2 linked regions of the Roseimaritima multifibrata genome follow. Each later gene encodes a partner of the first gene's protein in a complex. Links are inferred from orthologs where the notes say so. Each region holds a gene or a part of one and is shown on either strand. Other genes may lie near its edges.

Region 1 (7,423 bases):
GATGCAACTTCAGGAACTGACCGCAGGAGTTCAACAATGAAAGAAACGATCTGCCGGTTTGGCCCGAATGATTCACTGCTGGGCATCTTAACCCGCCCCGACGAAGACGAATTGATTAAGGACGCCCCCGTTGCGTTGATCCTAAACGCCGGGATTGTTCATCGTGTTGGTCAGTTTCGATTGCATGTCAGCATGGCTAGGCAATTGGCCAAGCAGGGATATTCAACACTACGGATCGATCTATCGGGACTGGGGGATAGCGCCCCGCGAACCGATCGTTCCGATTCCGACAACCGTGCCGAACGGGATGTCCGCGACGCAATGGATCATCTAGAGCAAACGATCGGAGCGGAATCGTTTGTGTTGATCGGGTTATGCAGCGGCGCCTACAACGCACACAAAGTATCGATCAAAGAAGATCGCGTTACCGGAGCGGTCTTTCTGGACGGACTGGTCTTCCAAACATCGGGTTATGTTCGACGTCACAAAATCGGACGTCTTTTCCGATACCGGTTTTGGAGGAATGCCATCAAACGCCGCCTGTCTGGAAAGATGCCGGACCATAGCGAATCGGACGCAAACCAGCTTGCCGCCAGCGAGTTTTTTGATACCGGGATGAGCCGCGAAAGCGTCCGCAACGATCTGCAAACATTGCTAGACCGGAACGTGCAGATGCTGTTCATTTATACCGAGGGATACGACGACATTTGTGGTCGGGCTCAGTTCTACGAGATGTACGGTTTTCGTCCCAGCGATCAACAGCAAGTCGAATATTACGCCAACGCCGAACACACCTACCCGATCGTCGAGAACCGCGAAATCGCTTGCGTCCGCATTGCCACTTGGTTCGCGGACCGTTTCCCACGTGTCGCCGAAAATCGCCGCATCCTGCAAAACTCTAGCCTCTAAAGACAACACGATGAGTTCACTGTTATCGATTGAAACCGCCAGCGAAGCGAGCCTAAAAAAGCGAACCGCCGAATGCATTGGCCGGATTGTTTCAACGCTTTCGCCAGGACGGACCAAGATGCTGTACGAAACGCCACAAAGTACCCCCAGTGGATTCGTCGACAAAGCGATCATGGCGTTCCTTAAACGAAACGCCATCCAGAATCACCAGGAGGGCTTCTTCGAACGATTGCACAAAGACTTTTGGCAAGGGAAAGGGGGCGAGGTCTTTTCCAGTAACTGCGACAATCGTTTTAACGATCTGTTTCTCACCCGGCAGAAAGACGACATCACCGCGTTGAAAAAGACATGCCTGGAAACAAAACCGAAACACCTGGTCGAATTCGGCTGCAGTGGCGGCGCCGTCCTAAACTATCTGACTCAATCGATTGAGGGTATCGATTCGGCAACCGGCATCGAGATCAACCAAGAACAAGTGCGGCGCAATCAAACGTCTGATGAATTTGATTCACGAATCGACTTTGTTTGTGATGACGGCGGCGATTGGTTGCTCGCCAACGGGCAACCCCAAAGTCTGTTTGTATCTAATGGAGGCGTCCTGGAATATTTCCGACGCGAGCGACTGGATCAAATGTTGACTCATATTTCGCAGCAACTTGGGCCAGCCACTTTTTTTGCAATCGAACCGGTGGCGTGCGACCACGATTTCGATCAAACGAACGCATCGATTCCATTTGGCAACGAGCTTTCCTTTTCACACAACTACCCCAATCTATTTCAATCCAACGGGTTTGATGTAGTCCATCGGTCCGTCGTCGAATTTGAATCATGGAAGATGTTGGCCATCATCGCGGTTACTCGGTAACGCAATTGCTAAGCGGCCAAGCAACCTTCAATCTCGTTTCGAGAAATGAGGCAAACGCGCCGCGAGTGAGCGTGGCGGTGAAAAACCTGGCTATCCGAGCGAAAGACCTACGCCGCTTTCTGGGCACTTAGGATTCGTTTGTGCCCGGCGAGGTCTCGGATCAGATGCACGGTATCTGCCGCAAAAGCTTCGTTTGCTTTCAGAATATCGGCACAGGCGTCGGCGATCATGGGGCTTAATTCGATGATCAGAAAGCCACCTGGCTTGAGACATCTCGCTGCCTGCGGAATCAGGGCTTCGATGGTCTCGGTTCCCTTCGGCCCGCACAGCAATGCCATCTCCGGTTCTTGCTCTCGCACCCCGGGATCCAGTGCGTCGTATTCCGCCTGACTGATGTATGGTGGATTACTGCAAACCATATCCAACGAGGCATCCATCTTGATCGTCTGCAGAAGGTCTCCGTGCTGCAAAACAATTCGATCTTGCAGTTCGTATCTTTCGACATTCTCGCGTGCCACCTGCAACGCCTGCTCACTTTTATCGATAGCCGCGACGCGGGCTCTTGGCAGATTCTTTGCGATGGCGATCGCGATCGCGCCACTTCCGGTCCCCACATCGGCGATATGCAGTTTTCCTTCACCGGCGATACTCTTCGCTCGGTCGAGGGCTTCAATCACCAAGTGTTCGGTTTCGGGACGCGGGATCAGAACGCTTGGATTGACTTGGAATTTCAACGAATAGAATTCCTTGTACCCGACCAGATAGGCGACAGGAGTCCCTTCACCGCGGCGGCGCACAAGTTCACGAAAGGCGACCAAAGGCTCTTGCTCAAGTTCCGTATTGAACGCCGTGTACAGCTCGATCCGGCTGCATCCTCGGGCATCGGCAAGCAAGACTTCCGCATCAAGCCGAGCCGTATCGGAGCCCTTCTTTTTGAAAAAATCGGTTGTCCAAGTTAACAGACGCAACACGGTCCATGGCTCGGTCTTTTCCGTCTGTTCCGTTGACATCTATTACTCTTCCATTTCGCTGCGCAGTTGATCTCGGTCGTATTCGATCAATGCTTCGGTAACCGGGTAAACATCCCCAGCAATGATTTGATCCAGCTTGTACAAGGTCAAGTTAATCCGATGATCGGTCAAACGATTTTGAGGATAGTTGTAAGTTCGGATGCGCTGACTGCGGTCTCCGGACCCCACCAATCCACGTCGCTCTTCGGCTCGTTTGTTGCTTTCCTCTTCGCGTTTTTTCTCATAGACACGTGCCTTCAAAACGCGGAGGGCTTTGGCGAGATTTTTGTGCTGGCTTTTTTCGTCTTGGCACTGAACGACGATGCCCGTTTCGTGATGGGTCACGCGGATCGCTGATTCGGTTTTATTGACGTGCTGACCTCCGGGGCCGGACGCTCCGAATTTATCGACGCGGTAGTCATCCGGTTTCAGGTTGACTTCGACGTCCTCGGGCTCTGGCATGACCGCAACGGTTGCCGCCGAGGTATGGATGCGGCCTTGCGTTTCGGTTTCGGGGACTCGCTGGACTCGGTGCCCACCACTTTCGTACTGGAGATCGCGATAGACTCCGTCCCCTTCAAAGGTGACGGTGATATCCTTGAAACCGCCCATGTCGTTGATACTGGCGTCCATGATCTCGGTTCGCCAGTGTTTGTGTTCGGCGTACTTGATGTACATTTCGTACAGATCGCGAGCGAACAGCGCTGCCTCGTCTCCTCCGGTACCGGCTCGAATTTCCATCACACAGCGGGTCCGGTGACTATCCTCACCGCCGACGGTCATCGCCAGCAGTTCTTCCCACAGCTTTTCACGTTGCTTGCGAAGTTCGGCCATTTCGGTTTCGGCCATTTCCCGCTCGTCAAAGTCCTCTGCGGCTTCGGCCATTTCCTGGCAACCGAGGATTTCATCGGTCAATCGTTTGAATTCGATGTAATTGGTCACCATGCGCGTCAGGCCACCATGCTCTCGGGCAACCGCGCTCATTTTGGCCCCATCCCCTTGGACGGCAGGATCGGCCATTGCGGCTTCCAATTCTCTGTAGCGAGCGAGCTTTTCTTCCAGGGTATCGCGAATCGATTTGGACATAGTGGGCGGCCGGCCAGCGGCTATCAGTTGAGCGAAGAGAAAGGGCGGGAAGTGCAGAAGCACAGAAAAAGCCGCGACGTATTGGGATCAACCCAAAAACGTGGCGGCTTTTCGAAATCCTAGAACGGAACCAGCTATTTCTTCTTGCCTTTTTGTTGCAAGCTACCGTAGGTGCCTGCAGCAAATTTCTTCTGGAACTTATCGATTCGACCTGCCGTGTCGACGAATTTCAATTTTCCGGTGTAAAACGGATGGCACTCGCTGCAAATGTCGACCTTCAATTCGGGGCGAACGCTACGAGTTTGAAACGTATTTCCACAACCGCAGGTAACGGTCGTTTCTTGATATTTTGGGTGGATGCCAGCTTTCATGGGTCTACTTTCGGGACTAGGAGAGGGCTGGAAAATACAGCCGTCCGAGTCGGGCAATTTAGAGGGAAACGGTTCAGCATGAACAAAAATGTAGCCAGCACAATACCGGCGATGGTAGATGTTATGATAATCCCCATCAAATTAGCAAGGGCACAGCCTCTATTGATCCTCTGATTATCGACATTTCAAGGCGATTTCCGCATGTCAAACGTCCCTCCAGCGAACGATTCTCCAGAGACTCCCTATTCGCCGCCCGCTCCTGCCACCCCCACCATCCCTCCACAAGCCCCTGCCAGTGAATCGGATGCGACGGGGGGCCTGATTCCCTACAAAAATCCCAAAGGGCTGGCCGCTTATTACCTCGGAATCTGCGGCCTTTTCCCGTTGTTAGGATTCCCCTTTGGCGTCGCGGCCCTTGTGTTGGGAATTATGGGGCTGAAGGCAAGGAAGGCAAACCCGGTCATTCGCGGCCACATTCACGCCTGGATCGGCATTCTGTGCGGCCTATTTTCCATCGGACTGACGCTGTTAATCGTCGCCGGTATCGTGATCGCAGCCATTGCTGGTTAGACAGGACGGCGTTTGGAGAGAAAGGCCGGACGGCTCGCGCCGTTCCGCTAAGAATCGGGGGTGGCGGGCGCAAAATCCTAGCGGCAGGGCGCGAGCCCTCCGGCCTGCAGAATCCAGTGAAAAACGGCCGGACGGCTTGCGCCGTTCCGCTAAGAATAGGGGGTGGCTCGCGCTAAATCCTAGCGGCAGGACGCGAGCCCTCCGGCCTGCAGAATCCAACGAAAAAGGGCCGGACGGCTTGCGCCGTTCCGCTAAGAATCGAGGGTGGCTCGCGTAAAATCCTTAGCGGCAGGACGCGAGCCCTCCGGCCTGCAGAATCCAACGAAAAAGGGCCGGACGGCTTGCGCCGTTCCGCTAAGAATCGGGGATGGCTCGCGCAAAACCTTAGCGGCAGGGCGCGAGCCCTCCGGCCTGCAGAATCCAGCGAAAAAGGCCGGACGGCTCGCGCCGTACCGCTAAGAATAGAGAGTGGCTCGCGCTAAATCCTAGCGGCAGGGCGCGAGCCCTCCGGCCTGCAGAATCCAGTGAAAAAGGGCCGGACGGCTTGCGCCGTTCCGCTAAGAATAGAGAGTGGCTCGCGTAAAATCCTTACGAAAAACGTGCTACTTTGCATGGACACTGCTGGAAAACCGAGCCTTTTCGGGCTACGCGCCAAGCCTGTTTTTCGAGTACAAGCTAGAGACGTGAAAAAAGGTCACTGGCCGCAGAGGAAACGATGCACGAACGGACGCAAAAAGCAATTTGCCGACTGGCTTTTGTTGCCTGCTGCGCCATGCCTACGTTTCTTGTTTTGCTAGCGATCATCACGACCTGGACACCTTGGTATCACTCGCGTCAGCTGAGGCTGCTTGAAAGTGCATTGACGGACCAGTTAGGGCTTCGCGTCGAACTAGAAGATTTTGCTCGGCCAGCGCCCTCGGTGCTGCGTCTGTCAGGGATTGTGATCAAAGAGAATGAAACGGGTGCGGAAGTCGGCCGGATTCGGATGGCGACGTATGCGATTCTGAATGAGAAGCGAGTCCTACGCATTCATCAACCTGAACTGCAGTCGGCTCAGCTGAAACATACCTGGCAAATTGTCCACGATCGCTTCCTTTGCCAACCTGAATTGACTCGACAACCTCTAATTGTCGCCGCCGATGACCTGTCGCTGCACAGCAGTTCGGGCGGAGTCACCCTGCGGGAAGTCATCGCCCGCGTGACACCGGAAGACCAGCAGATCAAAACCGAAATTGAATTCATCCCTGCGGGCCGCGAAAGCGACATCAAAGCCCAGGTATCGATCGTCCGGAACCGCGAACTAGCGATCCCCGAAACGCGTTGGCAACTTCACACCGGCGGGGTCCCTCTCCCCTGCTCTGCTCTGGCGGACTATTTGCCAATCCTGCGAACGCTTGGCGAGGAAGCCGAATTCAACGGAGCCCTTGGCTGGAACGTTTCTTCCGAAGGCTGGAAGATCGACCTAGCGGGAGCCAATTTTGAGGGGGTCGACCTGAGCGTTTTGTTCGACGGTTTACCCCACAAACTAACCGGCCGCGCAACCCTAAAATTAGCTCACTGCAAAATCACTCCTGGAGAAATGGTCGATGTCTCCGGTTCGATCGTCGCGACGCGAGGCTACGTCGATGACAGCTTGCTACAAGCGGCTGAAACGCATTTGGGAATCCAATCATCGGTAAGCGACAATCAGGGAAGCGAATGGTATGACTTGCTGGCCTTCCGTTTTGACCTCTTCGGTTCAAAGCTTTCGATGCATGGCAGTTGCCATCATCAACGGGGATATGAATCGATGCCCGCGGGGACCATTTTGGCTCGTGGAACCAAGCCGCTAGCGGGCCGCCAGAATACGGAAGCGATCTCATCGACCAATTTGGTCGCTGCCCTTGCTCCCCATCACGCCAAGCTAGTCCCTTTTTCTTCGCAGACCGCAGCGATTGGGCATTTATTGATACCCTCCGCAGAGCCGCTACCGGACGACGTTCCCCCGCCATCACCACGGATCACGCTGCGGCCAAACTAGGCTCGCCCGCCGGGAGAGTCGAGCGATTTATAAGTTGACGGCTTGGCAGCAGCTGGCACCTGCCCAGACATCTGAGCGCCACGTCCCCTCGTCGGTTTACCCGACAGGAACGCAAGATTTGAAATTAGAGGTGGTTGCCCCCACGGTTTTCGCATCCAGTTCGGATTGCCGCTTTCAGCGGCAATCCGAACTGGATGCGTTTTCCTGGAGCCATGCGAACTAATTTCAAATCTTGGCTTCATGCCAGGCAAGCTGGCATGGGGCCTTCTCTCCCTGCCACACTCGCTACTTATTTATCGCACGACCCAAAAGGAGGGTGAAGCAAGCGTCGCACTCCGTCACTTTGACTTACAATGGGCCGTTCCCACCTGTTTAACTTTCTTGCCAGAATTTGGAAGCTTTGCAATGCGCCGTCGTGATTTGCTCTCCTTGATTTCGCTTTCCCTGCCGCCACTCCTTTTCGATTCGCCTTTTCGCAGCTTGCTGCATGCCGCCCCTGCGGCTGGTGGCGAACAAGACGCAGACGTGGTCATCATCGGCGGCGGGTTGGGCGGATGTGCAGCAGCACTCGCGGCGGCTCGCACCGGTTGCC
Region 2 (7,212 bases), 4.2 Mb from region 1 along the record:
TTGGCGACTTTTGATTTGCTGGCCACTGGGCGGCTACCTATCGGTTTCGTATCAAATGATTGGCGGTAAACTACGCTGCGGAGCCTTTAGGCTTCGCTTCGCGGAACGGCATCCCGAGGGCACGCAACAATTCGCGGCCGTGCTCATTGGTCGTCGCTGAGGTGACGACCGTGATGTTCATTCCTTGAGGCCGGGTGAATTTATCCGGATTCAATTCTGGAAAGACCAACTGCTCAAGCAAGCCCATGCTGTAATTGCCACGGCCGTCAAAAGCGTTTGGATTCACTCCGCGAAAGTCACGAACTCGTGGCAGTACGACAGAGATCAAACGGTCCATGAATTCGTACATCCGTGAACGACGAAGAGTTGTCATACAACCGATCGGCATACCTTCACGAAGGCGGAAATTCGAAATCGACTTACGGGACAAAGTAAAGACTGGTTTCTGACCAGCGATCTCTGTCATCGCTTCGTAAGCGAGGTCCAAGTGCTTCTTATCTCCCACAGCGGAACCGACACCCATATTAATGGTGACTTTTTCCAAGCGGGGAATCTGATGCGAATTCTGGAACGCAAATTGTTCTTGAAGAGCGGCGCGAACCTGCTCTTGGTATTTTTGCTGTAACCGTGGTATGGATGCCATGGTTGGGGGTTCTCGTTAATGTGCTCGGCGATAGTGGTCGAGCGGGGTGGAAAACGTGTCTGCCGAAGCAGCCAGCAGGTTTAAGCCTGTTGGGCGTATTTTGGATTGGGAGGGCTGATTTCGCCAAGTCCGGTGTTGGACTTCTTAGCGTAACGTTCTTTGCTGCCGTTGCTAAGGTACCGGATGCCGATGCGAGTCGCTTCGCCGTTGGTTGGGTCAACCAACATCACGTTCGATGCGCTGATCGGCATTTCTTTGCTCAGCCGCCCACCCTGTGGGTTCTTCTGGCTGCGGCGAACATGTTTGTATACCCGAGCCACACCCTCGACGATCACCTTGTTTTTTTGGCGGTCAACCTTCAGGATCTTGCCTTTCAGGCCACGGCTGGCTCCGGCAATCACGACGACTTGGTCATCAACGCGAAACAACATTGCAATACTTGAGGTGAGTAGGGTAATTCTGTGTGGAATACGAACAATCAGGTAGAAGCGTTTTAAACGACTTCGTTGGCCAGACTGACGATCTTCATGTAGTTTTGCTCACGCAGTTCACGAGCGACCGCACCAAAGATACGAGTCCCGCGAGGCGACTTATCTTTGTCGATCAGAACGACGGCGTTGCTGTCAAACCGAATGTAACTGCCATCGGCTCGGCGGGTTGGCGTTTTGGTGCGAACGATTACCGCTCGAACGATTGCCTTCTTTTTAACGTCGCTGCCCGGGATCGTGCTCTTGACACTACAAACGATGATATCACCGATCGTAGCGAAGCGACGCCGCGTACCGCCCAACACTTTGATGCACATTACTTCACGAGCACCCGTGTTGTCGGCGACATTCAGTCGTGTTTCTTGCTGAATCATGGATCTACGCTGCGCGAGGCAACTTCAATTAGTTAAAAATGGTTTAGTATCGTATTTTAGGAGTCGCTGGATTCGCCAGCGGCTTCATCGTCACCGATGTGAGCGGTTTCAATCGCTTCGGCTTCGGCAGCGTTCTTACGAGCGGCACGCAAAGCGGCAACATCGACTGCGGTGCTCTTTTCGATCACGCGAGTCAATTCCCAACGCTTCAGTTTGCTCATCGGTCGTGATTCGATCAGTTCCACCAAATCACCAACCCCGGATGAATTTTCTTCATCGTGAGCGTAACAAACCGAACGTTTTTTGACGAACTTCTTGTATTTGGGATGCTTGACCAGGCGGTCGATTTCGACACGCCGCGTCTTGCTCATCTTGTCGCTGGTGACGACGCCGGTAACAACGCGCTTAGGCATAATGGACTGACTGAATCTATAAAGTGAATCGGAAAACGACCTGGGCAACTAAGCCTTGGTACGTTCGGTTTGGATTGTCTTGATACGAGCGATTAAGCGTCGATTCTTCCGCAGTTCGCTGGGAACATCCAGTCGTTCGGACTGGGATTGGAACCGCAGTCGAAACAGCTTTTCGGCTGTTTCTTTGCTGGTCAGTTCCAGCTGTTCGTCGCTCATTTCGCGAAGTTCAGCGGCTTTGGTCATCGGAATGTCTCAATGTTCACAAATGAATTGGGTTCAAGGCGTTGCCGCCTTGACTTTGCTTGCCTCCAGTTTCTCGCTCCCGAGGGAGACGAGGTCTGGTAATCATCATCGACGTCCGCTACGCGGGTCGTCGACTAACGAATCGCACTTTAACCGGCATTTTGCTGGCGAGTCGTGCAAAACATACTTTTGCTTGTTGTTCGGTCACACCGCTTAATTCATACAGGATCGTCCCCGGTTTTACCGAAGCAGCCCAAAAGTCGGGCTCACCCTTACCCTTACCCATCCGGGTTTCTAGCGGAGTGCTAGAGACGGATTTGTCTGGGAAGATGCGAATGTACAATTTGCCTTCACCGCGAACGTATTGCTGAGCAGCGATACGGCCTGCTTCGATCGTCGTGGCTTTGATCCAACCCGGTTCCAGAGACTGGATACCGAAGTCGCCAAAGACCACGCGATTTCCGCGAGTCGCGCTACCTTTTATACGTCCTCTTTGGCTTTTGCGATGCTTGACCCGTCGCGGCATCAGAGCCATCGGCTTCGTCTCCGTAAGTACCTTGGTTGACCCACACTTGAATACCGATGTGCCCCTGTGGCGTCATCGCTTCGGTGAATCCGTAATCGATTTTTGCGTTCAATGTGCTCAGCGGGATCGAGCCGCTGCTCTGCTTCTCGCGGCGGGCCATTTCTGCCCCACCTAACCGGCCTGCCAACTGGATCTTGATCCCTTTGGCTCCGGCATCCATGGTCTGTTCCATCGATCGTTTCATCGTGCGACGAAAACTGGAACGTTTTGCCAATTGCTGAGCGATATCCTCGGCCACCAACTGGGCTTGCAGTTCGGGACGTCCCACTTCTTCAACCTTAAGGTTGACGCGACGACCGATCAGGTTCTGGACCTCACCTTGCAGGACTTCGACTTCTTGGCCTTTCTTGCCAATGATCAAACCTGGGCGAGCGACGTACAGGATGACGCGAACTTCATCTCGCGTTCGTTCGATCTCAATGCGATCGATTCCTGCATTTTTGTATTGTGTTTTCTTGGGGTGCTTCTTGATGAAGTTACGGATTGTATGGTCTTCCAGCAACAACTCCGCGAAGTCCTTCTTAGACGCATACCAGCGGCTGGACCAGCCACGAGTGACGCCCGTACGGAATGCAATTGGATTGACTTTTTGTCCCATAACCTTACTCGTTCGTTCTTGCCGTTAAGAAAAGGCGGTAGTTTAGCTGAGTTCGCTGATCGGCGTCAGGCCGACAGTGATGTGACTGGTTCGTTTTTTGATCATAAAGGCCATTCCGCGAGCTCGAGGTCGAATTCGCTTGAACATCGGGCCTCCGTCGACGCGGACGTCCGTCAGTACCAGTTCTTCGATTCGAAAGCTCTGGCCGCCGTTCTGATCCGCATCGGCCGCGTTGCCAACAGCACTTTGAATCACCTTCTCCAAGAAGCGAGCTCCGCGTTGCGGTTGGTACCGCAGCAGGTCAAGGGCTTCGTCGGCATATTTGCCCCGTACCATGTTGGCAACTAAGCGTACCTTTTGGGCACTCATACGGGCGTTTTTGTGTCGAGCTGTAAAAGTGGTCATAGCTATCTGCCGCTTACGCGGATGTGTGATTCTTGGACGGGAAGGTGTCTCTAGCGTTTGTTGCCCTTGCCACCGTGACCTCGAAAGGTGCGGGTGGGAGCAAATTCGCCCAGTTTGTGGCCGACCATGTCTTCACTGATCAGCACTTTGACGTGTTTCCTGCCATCGTGAACCATGAAAGTCACGTTGACAAACTCAGGGACGATCGTACAGGATCGAGCCCAAGTCTTAATCGGTTCAGATTTGCCGGTTTCGGCCTGCTTCTGGACCTTGAAATACAGCTTGGGGTCGACGTGGGGCCCTTTTTTCGCGCTGCGACTCATGGCAATTGTGGGTGCGGGTGTAGTTATCTAGTAAATTTCGACTTGGCATCCGGCGGACGTCGGAATGCGGCTTACTTGTGCAGCTTCAACTGACCGTTACGACGGCTCTTGCGGCGTCGAACGATCGAGCTGTTGCTTGGTTTACGCTTCTGGCGAGTTCCGCCACCCTTGGCACTCTTGCCTTGAGGACTGACTGGGTGACGACCACCCTTGGTCCGACCTTCACCACCACCGTGCGGGTGATCGACCGGGTTCATGGCGGTACCACGAACATGCGGACGACGTCCCAACCAGCGTGAACGACCGGCTTTTCCAAGCCGAACCTTGCTGTGGTCCGTGTTGCCAACTCGTCCAACGGTCGCTCGGCATACCGATGGTACGCGACGAACTTCACCACTTGGAAGTGACAGCTGAGCCCAGTCCCCTTCGCGAGCCATAAGCAACGCTTCGGTTCCTGCTGAGCGGCACATCGAAGCACCGCCACCAGGGCGAATTTCGATGCAGCTGACAGTTGTTCCCACGGGAATGTTTTTCAGTGGCAAGCAATTGCCGGTTGTTGCAGGGGCTTCCGGGCCGTTCATGACCTGGTCGCCAGCTTTCAGGTGCACAGGAGCGACGACATATCGCTTGTCACCATCGGCGTAATGCAACAGTGCAATGCGAGCCGATCGGTTCGGGTCGTACTGGATCGAATCAACCTTTGCAGGGATTCCATCTTTGGTGCGACGGAAATCGATGATTCGATATTGCCGTTTGTGACCACCACCGCGATGGCGGGCGGTGATCTTACCTTGGTTGTTGCGTCCACCATTTTTCTTCTTCGGAACCAAAAGGTTCCGTTCCGGTTTCGCACCTGGCGTCAGTTCAGCGAAATCGCTGACCGAAGCGTTGCGTCGCCCGTTGGTGGTCGGTTTGTATATTCGGATGCCCATGGCTTTACCTGTTAGTCAGTCGGAGCGGTTTCAACATTGGCCGAGCAGAGTCCTAAAACCCTGTCAGACTTAGAAGAAATCGATGCGATGCTCCCCGTTCAAGGAAACGATTGCTTTCTTCCAAGCTCCGGTGCGGCCGATCCGCTGCTTAAATCGCCGAGCCTTGCCCTTGCGGGTTTGGGTGCGAACTTTGGCAACCTTAACGTCAAACAGCGATTCAACAGCTGTTCGGACGTCGGTTTTGGTTGCGTCTTTATGAATTTCGAATGCGTACTGATTGTTCCTGGAAGCGCGATGGACGCCCTTCTCGGTAACCAAAGGCCGCAGGAGAACCTGATGCGGTTCAAGCTCGAGCCCGCCTTCGGGTTTCACAGGAGGTTGAATTCTTTTCATTGATTCGTTCCTTAACCTTGGCTGTCGCTTGAGGAGGAAGCGAACGTACCATCTTTAATCTTGTCCAGGGCGTCGCGGGTTACCAACAACCGGCGAGGCTTGAGGACCGAAAGGGCATTCAGTTCGCGAACCGGCGATACGCCGACTCCGCTAATGTTTCGAATGCTTTTGTAAACCATGCCGTCAAGTCCGGCCGTTGCAACCAGCGTGGTGGTGCTTTCAAGGCCAAGAGCCTTGAGGACCGCTACCATCTGCTTGGTTTTTGGCTCGCTGAATTCCAGTTTGTCGATAACGACAACCTGTCCATCAGAGATCTTGCTGGCGATCGCCATACGAGTCGCTAGGCGAATTGCCTTTTTCGGCAATCGATAGCTGTAATCGCGAGGCTTGATCGTGCGAGCAACACCACCACCGCGGCGGATGTTCGTTCGCTTGCTACCGGCTCGGGCGTTGCCCGTACCTTTTTGGCGATACATCTTCTTAGTGCTACCGCTAACCTGTCCACGAGTACGCGTGTTATGCGAGCCCTGGCGTAGGTTAGCCTGGTACATAACGACAACGTCGTGCAGCAATTGCTTGCTGATTTTAGGCGCGATCGCGGCGGGATCGATGTCGTAAGAACCGACACTCTCTCCACTGGCATCATATACCGTCAAAGTGGCCATGCGAACAAAACTCCAAATCCAAATATTCTTAAGCGGGGGGCAATCAAGCCGAAACCAAAACTAGCGAAGACGATTCGTTTCCCGAATCGAAACAAAGCCACCATTGGGGCCTGGAATCGCACCACGCACTAACAGCAAGTTGTTTTCTTCATCAACACGGACAACCTTCAGGTTTCGTGTTGTGATCTGAGCAGCTCCATAATGTCCCGCCATTTTGCGACCTTTGAAGGTCCTTGATGGCGAAGCACTGCAGCCCGTACCACCAGCGTGGCGGTGGACTTTCTTGACACCGTGAGAAGCACGTTGCCCTTGGAAATTGTGTCGTTTCATGACCCCGGCAAAACCGCGGCCCTTGCTCGTTCCGGTAACATCGACGGCGTCGATGCCTTCGAAGACGCTGACGGTAATCTTGGTACCGACTTCATCAGCGGTTTCGCCGCGGAACTCACGAATGAACTTTTGTGGTTCGCAGTCGGCTTTCGCGACAGGCTCAACCGACGCACGACCTTTTTGCCGCTTGCTGTCAAGCTTAGCAACGTGGCCGCGTTCGCTACGGATAGCTAAACGTCGAGGCTTGTCTTCAAAGCCGATTTGCACAGCTTCGTAGCCATCTCGCTCCTGGGTGCGCACTTGCAATACATTGCATGGCCCTGCCTGGATAACCGTTACCGGCACGGCAGTACCGTCTTCCAAAAAGACTTGCGTCATCCCGACTTTACGGCCGAGGATTCCCCGTGGCATATCTAGTGCCTTCAGTAAACAAAGTTAGTGGAGCGAGTCGCCTCCCGAACCTGGCCGACACTGGTGTGTCAGGGGTTATCGGGACGGCTTCCGTTTCAAATGGAATACCGCACTTGCGAAACTACAGTCCGTTAAACCAATATATTGCTAACCCAAGGCCCCTACACAAGGCTTGGGAGGTCATGGACCCTTGCGGATACCATGTGGGTCGAAATCTTAACGTGGAACGTCTGGGCTGATAGCCCTAAAACGGAGTTTCCAGCAAGTTTCGAGTGATTCTTTTGCTCGGCCGCTTTTCAGGGCGGTCGAAATTGACTGGCGAAGACGAAGCGTCTTGGTCGGTCGTAAGTTTATCAGCGAGCTGAGGCTTTGATCTTGATGTCAACACCTGCAGGCAGGCTTAATTTG

What was found. Proteins that work in one complex are often made in the same cells at the same time.
Region 2: rpmE (region 1) and rplB share a complex: the UniProt entries of both Bacillus subtilis proteins name them as parts of the 50S ribosomal subunit. The link is inferred for Roseimaritima multifibrata from one-to-one orthologs.

Annotation. Positions count from the first base shown.
Region 1 is NZ_CP036262.1:6,424,593-6,432,015, forward strand. What follows is about bases 2,624-5,581. They hold rpmE (50S ribosomal protein L31), read right to left. Parts: upstream 4,242-5,581; coding sequence 4,005-4,241; downstream 2,624-4,004. Other genes in these bases: prmC (peptide chain release factor N(5)-glutamine methyltransferase), read right to left, coding at 2,624-2,784; prfA (peptide chain release factor 1), read right to left, coding at 2,788-3,870; FF011L_RS23325 (DUF4190 domain-containing protein), read left to right, coding at 4,443-4,811. In the rest of the region: FF011L_RS23295 (alpha/beta fold hydrolase), read left to right, coding at 1-40; FF011L_RS23300 (alpha/beta fold hydrolase), read left to right, coding at 37-909; FF011L_RS23305 (methyltransferase domain-containing protein), read left to right, coding at 920-1,774; more of prmC, read right to left, coding at 1,882-2,623; FF011L_RS23330 (hypothetical protein), read left to right, coding at 5,584-6,831; FF011L_RS23335 (FAD-dependent oxidoreductase), read left to right, coding at 7,237-7,423. UniProt on the Bacillus subtilis protein: Binds the 23S rRNA. While neither of the L31 paralogs is essential, this protein seems to function as the main L31 protein.
Region 2 is NZ_CP036262.1:2,190,417-2,197,628, forward strand. What follows is about bases 3,076-5,822. They hold rplB (50S ribosomal protein L2), read right to left. Parts: upstream 5,006-5,822; coding sequence 4,145-5,005; downstream 3,076-4,144. Other genes in these bases: rpsC (30S ribosomal protein S3), read right to left, coding at 3,076-3,345; rplV (50S ribosomal protein L22), read right to left, coding at 3,388-3,750; rpsS (30S ribosomal protein S19), read right to left, coding at 3,801-4,073; rplW (50S ribosomal protein L23), read right to left, coding at 5,075-5,398; rplD (50S ribosomal protein L4), read right to left, coding at 5,410-5,822. Also shown: FF011L_RS08010 (type Z 30S ribosomal protein S14), read right to left, coding at 1-26; rplE (50S ribosomal protein L5), read right to left, coding at 71-643; rplX (50S ribosomal protein L24), read right to left, coding at 724-1,074; rplN (50S ribosomal protein L14), read right to left, coding at 1,137-1,505; rpsQ (30S ribosomal protein S17), read right to left, coding at 1,562-1,918; rpmC (50S ribosomal protein L29), read right to left, coding at 1,967-2,161; rplP (50S ribosomal protein L16), read right to left, coding at 2,280-2,696; more of rpsC, read right to left, coding at 2,635-3,075; more of rplD, read right to left, coding at 5,823-6,063; rplC (50S ribosomal protein L3), read right to left, coding at 6,124-6,804; rpsJ (30S ribosomal protein S10), read right to left, coding at 7,158-7,212. UniProt on the Bacillus subtilis protein: One of the primary rRNA binding proteins. Required for association of the 30S and 50S subunits to form the 70S ribosome, for tRNA binding and peptide bond formation. It has been suggested to have peptidyltransferase activity; this is somewhat controversial.